DNA from 4 places in the Stenotrophomonas sp. 05L413 genome. Region 1 is predicted to be linked to each of the others. Evidence: predicted binding sites of a transcription regulator. Region 1 holds the regulator's gene; each other region holds the start of a gene.
What was found. The regulator FliA, encoded in region 1, starts transcription of late flagellar genes. The targets are predictions, from matches to a motif close to TAAAGTTTNNCNNNCNNNGGCCGATAA.

Region 2: the regulator FliA is predicted to act here: its motif matches at 1,292-1,318, upstream of AC1DIQ_RS10970 (methyl-accepting chemotaxis protein).
Region 3: the regulator FliA is predicted to act here: its motif matches at 2,213-2,239, upstream of AC1DIQ_RS02870 (HDOD domain-containing protein).
Region 4: the regulator FliA is predicted to act here: its motif matches at 1,867-1,893, upstream of AC1DIQ_RS18920 (chemotaxis protein CheW).

What each region holds. Positions count from the first base shown of each region.
Region 1 covers NZ_JBFTOL010000010.1:26,556-29,848, reverse strand. The annotation lists gene AC1DIQ_RS18575 (chemotaxis protein CheA) at 1-42, opposite strand, end outside; gene AC1DIQ_RS18570 (protein phosphatase CheZ) at 48-662, opposite strand; gene cheY (chemotaxis response regulator CheY) at 662-1,054, opposite strand; gene AC1DIQ_RS18560 (RNA polymerase sigma factor FliA) at 1,071-1,817, opposite strand; gene AC1DIQ_RS18555 (MinD/ParA family ATP-binding protein) at 1,814-2,701, opposite strand; gene flhF (flagellar biosynthesis protein FlhF) at 2,688-3,293, opposite strand, start outside.
Region 2 covers NZ_JBFTOL010000004.1:394,842-398,134, reverse strand. The annotation lists gene AC1DIQ_RS10970 (methyl-accepting chemotaxis protein) at 1-1,263, opposite strand, end outside; gene AC1DIQ_RS10965 (hypothetical protein) at 1,582-1,725, shown strand; gene AC1DIQ_RS10960 (hypothetical protein) at 1,722-1,925, shown strand; gene AC1DIQ_RS10955 (MFS transporter) at 2,016-3,218, opposite strand; gene AC1DIQ_RS10950 (MFS transporter) at 3,218-3,293, opposite strand, start outside.
Region 3 covers NZ_JBFTOL010000001.1:628,564-631,856, forward strand. The annotation lists gene AC1DIQ_RS02865 (phospholipase D family protein) at 1-999, shown strand, start outside; gene AC1DIQ_RS02870 (HDOD domain-containing protein) at 1,001-2,065, opposite strand; gene AC1DIQ_RS02875 (Glu/Leu/Phe/Val dehydrogenase dimerization domain-containing protein) at 2,407-3,293, shown strand, end outside.
Region 4 covers NZ_JBFTOL010000014.1:70-3,362, reverse strand. The annotation lists partial or broken gene AC1DIQ_RS18930 (methyl-accepting chemotaxis protein) at 1-670, opposite strand, end outside; gene AC1DIQ_RS18925 (hypothetical protein) at 767-1,150, opposite strand; gene AC1DIQ_RS18920 (chemotaxis protein CheW) at 1,324-1,815, opposite strand; gene AC1DIQ_RS18915 (flagellar brake protein) at 2,031-2,810, opposite strand; partial or broken gene AC1DIQ_RS18910 (methyl-accepting chemotaxis protein) at 2,994-3,293, opposite strand, start outside.

The DNA.
Region 1 (3,293 bases):
GAGGATGAAGTCGGCAGCGATATCGTCTGGCACAGCACTCATGATCGTTACAGTCCCAGGTCCGAGAGCAGGTCGTCGGCGTCGTTCTGTGACACCGCATGGCGATCCAGGCCCTTCAGGGCCGGGCCGGCCAGGCCGTTGTTGTCGCGCTTGTTCTCGTCTTCCTGCGGGGGCAGGCCGAGCGCACCGAAGCCCTCATGCACGCGACGCACGATCCCGACCACGCGGCGGATGATCTGCCCGGTCAGGTCCTGGTAGCTCTGGGTCAGCGCGATTTCGGTGAGGTTGTGGCGGATCCGGTCCAGTTGCTGGCCCTGGTCGGGCGTCAACCCGTTGGCGCGCAGCTGTTCGGTGAGCGAGCGACATTCTTCGGCCAGGTCCAGCGTGCGGTGGGTGGCCTGTTCGGTCATCGCCACCACGTGGTCCAGGCGCGCGCAGGCGTCATCCAGCTCGCCGGCTTCGCTGGGCAGGCTGGGCAGTTCGCCCAAGGCCTGGCCGAGCTCGCGGGCCAGGCGGTTCAGGCCGGCCATCATCGGCTGCGTGCGCAGCGCGGCGAGGGCGTCGATTTCCCGGCGCCAACCGGCTTCGTCACCGCTTTCCAGCGCGGCCAGGGCATCCTGCAGGCGCTGCACCAGCGCGGATTTGTCGCTCAGGGTTTCCATCAGGCGCTCGCCGCCAGGCGTTCGAAGATCTTGCCGAGCTTTTCTTCCAGGGTCTGGGCGGTGAACGGCTTGATGATGTACCCGTTCACGCCGGCCTGCGCCGCTTCAATGATCTGCTCGCGCTTGGCTTCCGCGGTCACCATCAGCACCGGCAGCGTCTTGAGCTTGGCGTCGGCACGCACGGCCTTGAGCAGGTCGATGCCGGTCATGACCGGCATGTTCCAGTCGGTGACCACGAAATCGAACGGCTGGCTCTGCAACAGCGCCAGCGCGGCATGCCCGTCCTCGGCTTCGGCCGTATTGGTGAAGCCCAGATCGCCCAGCAGGTTCTTGACGATACGACGCATGGTCGAGAAGTCGTCGACGATCAGGATACGCATGTTCTTGTTCAAAGCACTTTCCTCGATTTCAATGGTTCTCGAGGCCGGCGTCTGCCGCCTCGAAGATCTTCAGCCGGCCCCGCAGGCGCAGCACGGCCTGGCCATGGATCTGGCACACGCGCGATTCGCTGACACCCAACACGGCGCCGATCTCTTTCAGGTTCAGTTCCTGCTCGTAGTACAGCGACAGCACCAGCTGTTCGCGCTCGGGCAGCAGGCCGATCGCGTTGCCCAGCTCACGCCCGAACTCGCCGCGTTCCAGCACCTGCTGCGGGGTCGGGCCGCCCTGGGCGACGGTGTCCAGCTCGCCCTGGTCCTCGATCCGCGATTCCAGGCTCAGCACCTGGCCCCGCGAGGCGTCTTCCATCAGGCGCAGGTAATCCGGCAGCGGCATGTCCATCGCGGCGGCCACTTCGGTGGCGCTGGCGGCACGGCCGGTGCTCTGCTCCAGGCGACGGATGGTCGCGGCGGCATCCCGGGCGCGGCGGTGCACCGAGCGCGGCACCCAGTCGCCACGGCGGATTTCATCGATCATCGAACCGCGGATGCGGATCGAGGCGTAGGTTTCGAACGAGGCGCCCTGGTCGGCGTCGTAGCTGCGCGAGGCCTCGATCAGGCCCATCATGCCGGCCTGGATCAGGTCGTCGACCTCCACGCTGGCTGGCAGACGTGCTGCCAGATGATGGGCGATGCGGCGGACCAGATCCGAGTGCTGGGCAATGCACTCGTTGGCCGCGGTCCGCTGGACTTCTTTGTATTGTGCTGCGCCCTTCATACCGTCACCCCGCGTTGCTTGAGGATGCGTTCCAGGAAGAATTCGACCCCGCCACGCGGCTCGGTCGGGGCCTGCCAGCGGGCGGTGCGGCGCGCGATCTCGGTCAGCGCCAGGGCGGCCGGGCTGGACGGGTAGGCCTTCACCACCGGCTGCTGGCGCTGCACCGACAGGCGCAGCCAGTCATCCTGCGGCACGCAGCCCAGGTAGTTCAGCGAGACATCGGCGAGGAACTTCTCGCAGACGCGGCTCAGCTTTTCGTACAGCACGCGGCCTTCGTTCGGGTCGCGCACCATGTTGGCCACCACCTGGATCCGGTCCACGCCGCGCTCGCGCGAGAGGACCTTGATCAGCGCGTAGGCGTCGGTGATCGAGGCCGGCTCATCGCAGACCACCACCACGGTGTCCTGTGCGGCCTGGCAGAAGGTCAGCACGCCATCGGTGATGCCGGCGGCGGTATCCACGATCATGATGTCCAGCTCGCGCTCGAGCTCGGAGAACACGTTGACCAGGCCGACGTGCTCGGCCGGCTGCAGCTCGGCCATGTGGCGGCGACCGGAGGCGGCCGGGACCACCAGCACGCCGCCGGGGCCTTCCATGATCACTTCTTCCAGCGTGCAGCGCCCGGCGACGAGGTCGGCCAGGGTCACCTTCGGCTGCAGGCCGAGGATCACGTCGATGTTGGCCAGGCCGAGGTCGGCATCCAGCAGCAGCGTGCGCTTGCCCATGTCCGCCAGCGCCACGGCCAGATTGGCCGAAACGTTCGTTTTGCCCACGCCGCCCTTGCCGCCGGTGACGGCGATGGTGCGGACCGGGCCCAGCGGCTGGCTTCGGGTAGCCGACAACGGGAAGGTCTTGGTCAGCTTGGCGTACTCACGCGACGGCATGGTTCAACTCCGGGTTGCAGGGCATATCGGCCGCGCGGCGCAAATCTTCAAGGCGAAGTGCAAGATTGGCCGCACTGGCACGGTGCAGGTCTTCAGGAACGTCCTGGCCATCGGTGACCCAGGTGATCGGCAGGCGGTGATCCACGGCCACCGACAGGGCGGTACCGAAGCGGCCGGTTTCGTCCAGCTTGCTCAGCACCACGCCCTGCGGGTTGGCGGCGCTGAAGCGGCGGACCACCTCGTCCATGTCGCCGAAGCTGGTGTTGGCCGGCAGCACCAGCAGGGTGCGGATCTGCTCGGCGGCACGCAGCCACTGCAGCTGGGCCGCCAGGGCGCGGTCGCGCGGGCCCAGGCCGGCGGTGTCGATCAGGACCAGCTTGTAGTCCTTCAGGCGTTCCAGCAGCTGGTTCAGATCGCTGCCGCTGCTGGCCTCGTGGACGGCGATGCCGAGCTGGCGGCCGAAGCCGTACAGCTGCTCGCGGGCGCCGATGCGGCCGGTATCGGTGGTGACCAGGGCGACATCGCGGGCGGCATGCGCCTCGGCGAAACGCGAGGCCAGCTTGGCGATGGTGGTGGTCTTGCCGGCGCCGGT
Region 2 (3,293 bases), on a different contig from region 1:
GTGGTTGAGGAAGCCGATCCGCCCTTCACCGTCGAGCACCATCACGCCGGTCTGCGCACTGTCCAATGCCTGGCGGGCGCGGGTGTTGTCGCGTGCCACCGCGCGCTCGGCCTCGATCCGCTCGCGCAGCCGTTGCTGCATGTGGCGCAGGCGCGCGGCGAGCTGGCCGATTTCATCGTGCGGGTTATGGAGCGGCAGGACGGTGTCCAGTCGATCTTCGGCAATGTCCTCGGCGAAGCGGAGCGTATCGGTGATCGGCTGGCGGACCGCCCGCAGCACCAGCAGCAGCGTGGCGATCAGCACGGCCGCCACCAGCAGCAGGGTCAGCGCGAACACGATGCCCATGGTGCTGGCCCGCGCGGCCTGTCGCTCGCGCGCCGCCGCCAATGCCTGCGCCTGCGCCTGTTGCAGCGCCTGCAGCCCGGGGCCGATCTGCGCGGCGCTCTCGGCCAGTGACTGCGCTTCCACATCCAGCCCGATGCGGGCGGCCGTGTAGGCCAGCAGCGCCCCTTGATATGCCTCCATCTGCGTTCGCAGTGCTTCCTGCGTCTCTGCATCCAGGCGCGCCTCTGCCAGGGACAGATCGAACGGCAACTTCTGTTCGCTGGCACGATCGGTGTGCGCCGCGTCACCGGTGAGCAGCAGCAGGCTTTCCTCGCGCCGCATCTTCTGCAGCTGGGCGATCAACACCGGGCGCGCGCCGGCCTCGACACTGGCCTCCAGCGTGGCAGCCGCCGCCTCCAGCTGCGCACGCAGGCCGGCATCGCCACGCCCCATCTCATCCACCCGGGCATTCAATGCGGTGATGCCCTCGGCGAAATCACCCGCGCGCGCGGCCAGCTCGCGTAGTGCCCCGGCGCTACCGGCGTCGTGGGGATCGCGCTGCAGCTCGGCCAGGGTCGCCTGCAGGCGCTGCTGCGCGGCCTGCAACGCCTCGCGATCGCTGCCATCGAACGTGCTGGCATAGCGGGTCTGCAGGCGCCGCGCATCGGCGATCTCGGTCGCCAGCGTGGCCGCCAGTGCGGCCTCCTGCTGGTGCGCGGCGAAGGTTTGGGCTGCACGCTCGGTATCATGGCCCGTCCAGCCGTAGACCACGGCGACCGCCAACAGGCCCAGGCCGCAGATCAGCAGGCTGGCCCTGAGTTTCTGTGCCACGCTGAGGCGACCGAGCGCGGCCAGCCGGGGCGGCTGAGCGAGACGGAAGCCGAACCGATCGCCCAGACGGGCGACGAACAAGGACAGGCGGCGGGGGACGACCGACATCACGTACTCCAGGCGGAAGGACGCACCGGTATCGGCGGGATCACGCTGAACTTGAGGGCCGATCTCAGCGAGCGGCCAGAGCTTCGCCAATGGATCCCGTTGTACCGGCGCCAGACGACGAAGGGATGACGATCAGGGCCCCCGTGCTCACATGGCGCGTGAACGTGCGACAGTGAAGGACGGGACAGCACCTTCACGGCGACTGCGCTGAACTAGGACTGGGATCGCGGCCGGGGGCCGCTGCAGGACCCGGGGTGCGTTACCGCACATCCGGTCGACCACGATGCATGACGCCATACCGCACGGAGAGAGACCGCCATGAATGCCGCCTTCAAGATCTTTCTGCTCGCCGGTGCACTGCTGTACGGCCTGCCGGGGCTGGTGTGGTGGGTGAACCATCGGCGCGCCAAGCGGGCGCGGCTGGCCCAGGGCGTGGTCAGCGTCGAGGCCCGCGCGCCATGAGCGGCGGAACCGGTACGAGCGCGGCAACGCACCTGACCGACGAACAGCGGCAGATCCTGCGCGACATCAACGCCACGCGTCCGGTCAGCGATGAAGCCGCCAACTGGGCCGTCAAGGCCGGCTACGCGGCCCAGGCGGAAGACGGCGACATCGATTTGACCCAGGCCGGTCGCCACGTGGTGGACTCCAGCACGCTGTAGCGCGCTGAACCATGCACAGTGCGTTGACGTGCGCTGAGCAAGCCACGGGAGGGAAAACTGGCGCAACGCCGGTCTTGTATGACAGCAGCACTATCGCCTTGCCCGCTTGAGCCTGTCGGGCTCCCGCTCCGTCCATTCCATCCGGCGGCCAGCAAGGCATACCACCCCTGCTGCGACCGCGAAGCCACCGGTGAGCCAGAGATTGGCGGTCAGACCGAGCCGATCCAGTGCTTGGCCGCCCACCCACGCCCCGGATGCGATCCCGACATTGAAAGCACCGACATAGAGTGCGGAGGCGATTTCCATCGCCCTGGGCACGGCCTTCATCATCCACGTCATCAAGCCCACCGATACCCCGCCGTAGGCCAGCCCCCACGCCAGCAGCGCCATGGCACCGCCCAGGCGCGACTCCCCGATGGTCAGGAACAGCGAGGGCGCCAGCACCAGACCCGCCGCGATCAGCGACACCGTCAGCCTGGTACGTCGTGCTGCCGCGATGCCGGCAAGGAAGTTGCCGGCCATGCCCGCGGCGCCGTAGCCGAACAACAACAGCCCCACCCAGCGCGCGTCGAATCCCGAGACCGACATCAGCAGCGGCCGAACGAAGGTAAAGGCGATGAAGTGCCCGGCGACCAGCAGGAAGGTCAGCAGCAACCCAAGCTGCAGCCCGCGGTTGCCCAGTTGCTGAGCGAACTGGCGCACGCTGGTCGTGCCGGACGGCGGCAGCCCGGGCATCACGGCCAAGTGCAGGGCAAGGACGGCGGCCCCCAGCAGCGCCATGCTGCCGAACGCCCAACGCCATCCAAGCAGCTCCCCGATCAGCGCGCCAAGCGGAACGCCCAGCACGGAAGCAGCCGCCACGCCGCCAAAGATGAGCGATGTGGCCAGGCCGACCGATCGCGTTGCCACCAGCCGCACCGCCAGCCCGCCGGCAATGGCCCAGATGCCGCCCATGCACAGCCCGACCAGCACGCGGGCCGCCAGCATCCAGCCCAACGTGGGGGCGAAGGCCGCACCCAGATTCGCGATTACCAGCAGGCCCAGCAGCCCGCACAGCAGCGAGCGTCGATCCACGCTGCCGGCGCTGATCACCACCAGCGGTGCGAACAGCGCTGCCAGCAGTGCGGGCAGCGAGATCATCAGCCCCGCAGCGCCGGTGCTGGTGTCCAGCGCTTCGGCGATCGGGGTCAGCAGGCCGACCGGCAGCATCTCCGTGGTGACGACCGAGAGGGTGGCCAGACTGACCGCGGTGACCGCCCACCACGGGTGGCGCGGTGTGGATTGCGCCTGCATCAGCAGATCCCCGGGTTGCGTGGCTCACGCGAACGCAACACGCAGTGCGCGAACGCCGCCGCCAGCAGCACCGCT
Region 3 (3,293 bases), on a different contig from region 1:
CGCGTGGCGATCGTCGGTGGCCGCAACATCGGCGAGGAATACTTCAGCGCACGCCCGGATGTGAACTTCCGCGACCTGGACCTGCTGGTGGCCGGCGAAGCGGTGCAGCAGGCCAACACGATCTTCGACGAGTACTGGAACAGCGATACCGCCGTGCCGATCCGTGCGCTGGCGTTCTACACCGAACCGCAGCTGCGCCTGCTGATCCGCGAAAGCGAGCACGAAGCGCGCCTGGACAGTGCCAAGCCCTACCTGGAACGCGTGGCGCGTTCGCAGGCGGAGAAATCGTATTACCGCGATGCGCTGGATCTGCACTGGTCAAACCACGTGGCGATCGCCTCGGACCCGCCGATGAAGCACCGCCGCGACGATCAGGCCGGCTGGCTGGTGACGCGCCTGGTGCAGGAGCTGCAGAGCACGCAGCACAAAGCCTTGCTGATCTCGCCCTACTTCGTGCCCGGCGAGGAGGGCACCGAGGGGCTGGGCGCGATGGTGGCGCGTGGCGCGCAGGTCGGGGTGATCACCAACTCCCTGGCCGCCAATGACGTGGCCGCCGTGCACAGCGGTTACATGCACTACCGGGCACCGTTGCTGCGCAGTGGCGTGCAGCTGTACGAGCTCAAATCGCGCGGCAACGTCGATGGCGGCGGCCTGTTCGGCAGCAGTGGCGCCAGCCTGCATACCAAGGCCTTCATGATCGACGACCAGCGCGGCTTCGTCGGCTCGTTCAATCTGGACCCTCGCTCGGCGTATCTGAACACCGAGATGGGCGTGCTGTTCAACGATCCGGTCCTGGCCGCGCAGCTGCGCGGGGAATACCTGCGCCTGGCCAGCCCACGCCAGAGCTACTGGGTGGCCCTGGGACCGGACGGCGACGTGCGTTGGCTGGAGCGGGATGCGCAGCCGCCGCACTGGCTGTCTACCGAACCGGACACCGGGTTCTGGCTGCGGGCCAGCGCACGCGCGATCAGCTGGCTGCCGCTGGAGTCGCAGCTCTAGCTCAGCCGGCCTGGGCCACGTCCAGCTCGGCCTCTTCGCCCTCCAGCGTTTCCACGGGCCGCCCGTGCACGCGCCGCCAGATCCACTGCAGTGCATGCGGCGGCGTGTCGTCCAGTTGCTCCAGCAACGCCAGCGCCTGGACCTGACCGATCTGGCCATGGCGGCACAGCAGGCTGGCCGCCGCCGCCGCACGCGCAAAGCGCAGGCTGGCCGCCAATCCACTACCACTCTGGCGGATCAAGGCATCGTGCACGGCCTTGGGCAGCTCCCATGCCGCGGCGATGCGGCTGGCCACCGGCAGGGTCCAACTGTCGAGAAGATCGGCCGCCAGCGCACGCGGCGGGGCGGCGAGCGCCTGTTGCGTGCAGGCATCGAGCAGATGGCGCATCACCAGCGCCGCGCCCAGGCCCTGGGTCAGGCCCAGCCACTGCGCGGCGAAGCCATCTTCATGGGTCACGGTGCGTGCGTGGTCGGCGGCAGCGCGCGAGGCCAGCAGCGCATGCTCCCAGATCACCGCGCTGAACTGCGGAAAGGCATCGCACTGCAGTTGCATCACCGGCTGCACCAGCACCGCGCTGATGATCTGGCGGATGCCATCGGTACCGACCAGGGTGACCGCGCGCTGCAGGGTCTCCACCGGGCGCGCCTGCACCCGGTAGACCGGGCTGTTGGCGATGCGCAGCAGATTGCCGGTCAACACCGGGTCCTGGCTGATGATCGCGGCCATTGCGCGCGCCGAGGCGTCGCTGTCGTTGACGGTCTGGATCAGCTGCGGCAGCAGCTGCGGACGGCGGGGCAGGTGTTTGGCCGACCAGTCCCGCGCCAGCAGCGACGCGGTGACGGCATCACGCAGTTCAACGGTGCGCGGGGCCGCCGCGTCGGCGGCATCGCCACTGCGCGGCACCAGTGCCAGCGTATGCAGCCCGGCCTGCAGCACCCCCACCGGATCGGTACCCGGCGCTACCGGGGCGACCGGCAACGCCGCGGCCCGCCCGTGCGTGGCGGCGCCACGCGCCATCGCCCGGGCCACCACGGCACGCCGCCGGTGACCGAGCACAGCGGCCATGCCAAGCAGCGCCAGCACAGCGGCGCCGACGACCATCGCGCCGTTCATGCCCATGGCCCTGGACGCGCCGGGTCCCGCACTTGCCTTGTTGCGACTGCGCCCACGTGATCCTTCCTGCGATGACCGGCCATCCACACCGTTGCCACGGCATCGGCCTGCGCTTCAGCAACTTTAATGGCCGTGGTGCGCAGGACCCCTGACAACACCGTCCTTCGGAATGCACTAGAATGGCGCCGCGCGACCCGTCCGAGACCCGACGACGTCGCTTTTTTTGTTTTACAACCCACCTTTTGCTGGCGCGTTCGCCGCTGTTCGCCACCGTTCGCACCATCGGAGCCACCATGTTATTTGAAACCCTCGAAACCACCGGTCACGAACAAGTGGTGTTCTGCCACAGCCGCGACGCCGGTCTGAGGGCGATCATCGCCATCCACAACACCACCCTCGGCCCGGCCCTGGGCGGTGTGCGCATGCGTCCCTACGCCAGCACCGACGAGGCCCTGGCCGATGCGCTGCGCCTGAGCCGCACCATGACCTACAAGAACGCCCTGGCCGGCCTCAACGTGGGTGGTGGCAAGGCGGTGATCATCGGTGACCCCAAGCGCGACAAGACTGAAGTGCTGTTCCGCGCTTTCGGCCGTTATGTCGATTCGCTGGGTGGCCGCTACATCACCGCCGAGGACGTCGGCACCGATGTCAACGACATGGAAAACATCTACCTGGAGAGCGAGTACGTCACCGGCGTACACCAGGTGCACGGCGGCTCCGGCGACCCGGCACCGTTCACCGCGTATGGCGCGCTGCAGGCGCTGATGGCGTCGATGCAGCACAAGCTGGGCCATGAGGAAGTGGGCAAGGCCAGCATCGCGGTGCAGGGCCTGGGCCATATCGGCATGGAACTGGTGAAGCTGCTGCGCGATCGTGGCGCCAAGCTGTACGTCAGCGACCTGGACAGCACGCGCGTGGACCGCGCTGTCACCGAATACGGTGCGGAGGCGGTCAAGCCGGAAGACATCTACGACGTCAACGCCGACATCTTCGCGCCCTGCGCGCTGGAAGGCGCGATCAATCCGGATACCCTGCCGCGCCTAAAGTGCAAGATCGTCTGTGGTACCGCCAACAACCAGCTTTCCAGCCTGGAGGTCGGCGACGAGCTGCACGCGCGCGGCATCCTCTACGCACCGGATTACGCGGTCAACGCCGGGGGCGTCATGAACGTCTCGCTGGA
Region 4 (3,293 bases), on a different contig from region 1:
AGACGGCGCCGCGCATGCTGCCCACCAGTGAACGGGCAAACAGATACACCAGCACCAGGCCCAGGGCGGCGCCGCCGAGCAGGGTGATGACGGTCAGCGTGGCCGAGGCGGCATAAGTGGATTCGGCTTCTTCGCGGGAGGCGCGCGAGAGGCGGTTGTCTTCGGCGATCAGCGCTTCGAGCGCGGCCGAGGCCTTGCGATGCTTGGCGCGGGTTTCACCGACAAAGGTGTCCACGGCATCGTCGGGCAGGTCCAGCTCGAGCATTTCGGTGACGGCGTCGTAGGACGCCAGCGAGTCCGTCCAATCCTTGGCGAAGGTGTCAAACAGCTTCTTCTGCTGCGGATTGTCGATCAGCGCGGGGTATTTTTTGATCGAGGCATCGATCTGGGTGCGAAGCTCCGCCGCGCGGGACTTGGCTTCGGCCTTGACGTCATCGCTGGCGCGGATGAGGCCCTGGTAAGCGGAGTTGCGGTACTCGCCGACCATGCCACGCAGCTCGCCGGCCATGCGGATGCTGTCCATCCGGGGTCCGGCCAGTTCGGTGGTGACGTTGTTGAGTGAGTGCAGGCCACGATAGGCCACGATGCCCTGCAGCAGCATTACCAGCAGGAGGACGCCGAAAGTCAGCATCAACTTGGGCATCAGTTTGAGGTTGTTGATCCACGGCATGGCAGGTGCGGTCTCCAGTGGCAAACGCGTCCGGCCGTCGGGGCCGGTTGCAGCGACCACGCCGGCCTGGGCCGGCGTGGCAGGGCGTACGGGGAATTACTTGATGTTGGCCAGCTTCAGGCCGGCCGGCGAGCTGACTTCGATTTCAGCGCGCGAGGCATCGCGGGCGATCTTGCCGATCACGCAGACGGTCTTGCCTTCCAGCGATTCCAGCGGGAAGCTGAACTTGTCGCGGTTGGCGCCGGCGATGCGGGCCGAGAAGGTGTGGCGCGGGAAAGCGCCGCCCATGTACAGGAAGGTCGGCTGGCCTTCAGAGCCTTCGGCGTACCGGGCCTTTTCGACCTTGCCGCAGACCATGCCGTCCTTGCCGACCGAGCGCGGGGCCATTTCCGGCGGAATCATTTCACCGGACTGGGCGAATGCAGTAGAGGTGGAAGAGGCGATCACGGCGACCGAGAACAGGGCAAGCAGGGACTTCATCGGGAAGATTCTCCGGGGATATGGGCAGTTGGCCCGGCCATGGGCGATCCAGTGCAGCCGGGTTCTGAAACCAGCTATCGGCCGGTCCGGGCGGAACTGAAGCACGTTTTTTCGTCAGTGGCCGCCACGGTACGTACCGGGCGCAGACAGCGCTTTGTTCTGTGACGTATGTCTCAGGCTGCGACGTCGTCGATGACCGGGGCCTGGCCCATGTCGGCGCTGTCGAGCAGGGTTTCGATATCCAGCAGGATCAGCATGCGATCGTCCTGGGTGCCGATGCCGGAGATGAAGCGGGTATCGACGGCGGCGCCGAACTCGGGCGTCGGGCGGATCTGATCGGCAGCCAGCGGGATGACGTCGGAGACGCTGTCGACGACGATGCCGACGACGCGGTCTTCGACGTTGAGCACGATCATGACGGTGAAGGCGTCGTAGGTGGCATTTTCCAGGCGCAGCTTGAGGCGCAGGTCGATGACGGGGACGATGGTGCCGCGCAGGTTGATGACGCCTTTGATGTAGTCCGGGGCATCGGGGACGCGGGTGACGGAGTCGTAGCCGCGGATTTCCTGGACTTTAAGGATGTCCACGCCGTAGTGCTCGGCGCCGAGGGTGAAGCTGAGGTATTCGCCGCCGTCGCTGGCGGCGTTGGTATTCTTGTCGTTCATCGAGGGGTCCTGGGTCGGGCGTGGCGGTCGAATAACCGGGGGTCACGCTGGATATCGGCCTGGCCGGGGACGACTTTAGGGTGCTTGGCGAGAGCAACGGCGTTGGCGGTGCTGCGTTCGGCGGCTGGGCTGGTGTGGGTGGGGGCGTGTCCCGCCAACCCACCCGCGCCGACCCAGTCACGCAGCATCAAACCGCCGAGCAGTTGAGGCAGCCATCAACTCTCCCCATTCTTCCTCGCACTGCGCTGCCGGTCGATGCGGAAGATGTAGCGCTGGATCGCGCTGTCGCCACCGCGCGGGAGGTCGTCGAAGCGCATGCCGATGCGCTTCATCTCGACACCGTTGGGCAGCTTGACCGCCAACTGGTTGCAGACGATCAGCGAGACGTGCAGCGGGCTGCCGTCGGGGAGGTCGAGCTGGGCGGCGTAGCGTTTCTGCAGGGAGAATACGTTGCAGTCCACCGGCACCGTGACGGCCAGGCCGCCGCCGCTGATGTCCACCACGCGCAACTGCAGGATCTCACTGCGGTCTTCGTTGATCGGGAACTGCAGGTGGGGCGAATCGGTGATCGGCGTTTCCAGCCGGTACAGTTCGCGGCGCTGCAGGTGCACCAGCTCGTCGGGGAAGGGCACGCGGAAAGCAACATGCCCTTCGTTGCGAACGCGTTCCAGGCCATCCAGGCGGAAGCGCACCATCACCCGGTCCAGCTGGGCGAAGCAGAGCAGGTGGCCGGCGTCTTCGGCGGCGCGGTTGGCGGGCTCGGACGGGCTGCCGTCCAGCAGCAGCCAATCGTCGTCTTCGTCCAGTTCCAGCACCGCGGTGGGGAAGGATTGATCGCGGCCGCCCAGATGGGCGTTGATCAACGAACGCTGGTCGATCAGCGCCTGCAGCAACTGCCGGATCTGGCGGGGATTGCGGACCAGGTACCTGTCATCCGTGCCGTCGTCGTGCGCGGCATGGGATCGGTCGTGTGCGTCGAGGCTGCCTTCGGACATGGAATCTGCTGAGTTGGGCGGGTGCCGGCATGCGTAGATGCCGGGGCTCAGTCCGTTTATCGGCAGTAGTTCACATTTATGTAGGGGGAATTGTGCGGCTGTGGCGTGGCATGGCACCGGCGAAACGACGACACCCCGCCGGAGCGGGGTGTCGAAGGTCGATCGATCACGTGCCGAACGCGATCAGAATTCCTGCCACTCGGTATCGTTGGCCAGGGCCGGTTCACGGCTCATGACACGGCGGGGCGCGGCCACCACGCTGCGCGGCTTGGCCGGTGCCGCAGCGCGCGGCGGGGCGGGTGCGCGGATGACGGCTGCGGGTGCTGCGTGCGCCTGGCCCTCCAGCTTGAACAGCGCGACCGCATCGGTCAGATGGCCGGCCTGTTCTTCCATGGCACGGGCGGCGGCGGTGGCTTCTTCCACCAGCGCGGCGTTCTGCTGGGTGGTCTCATCCATCTGCACCACGGTCTGGTTGACCTGCTC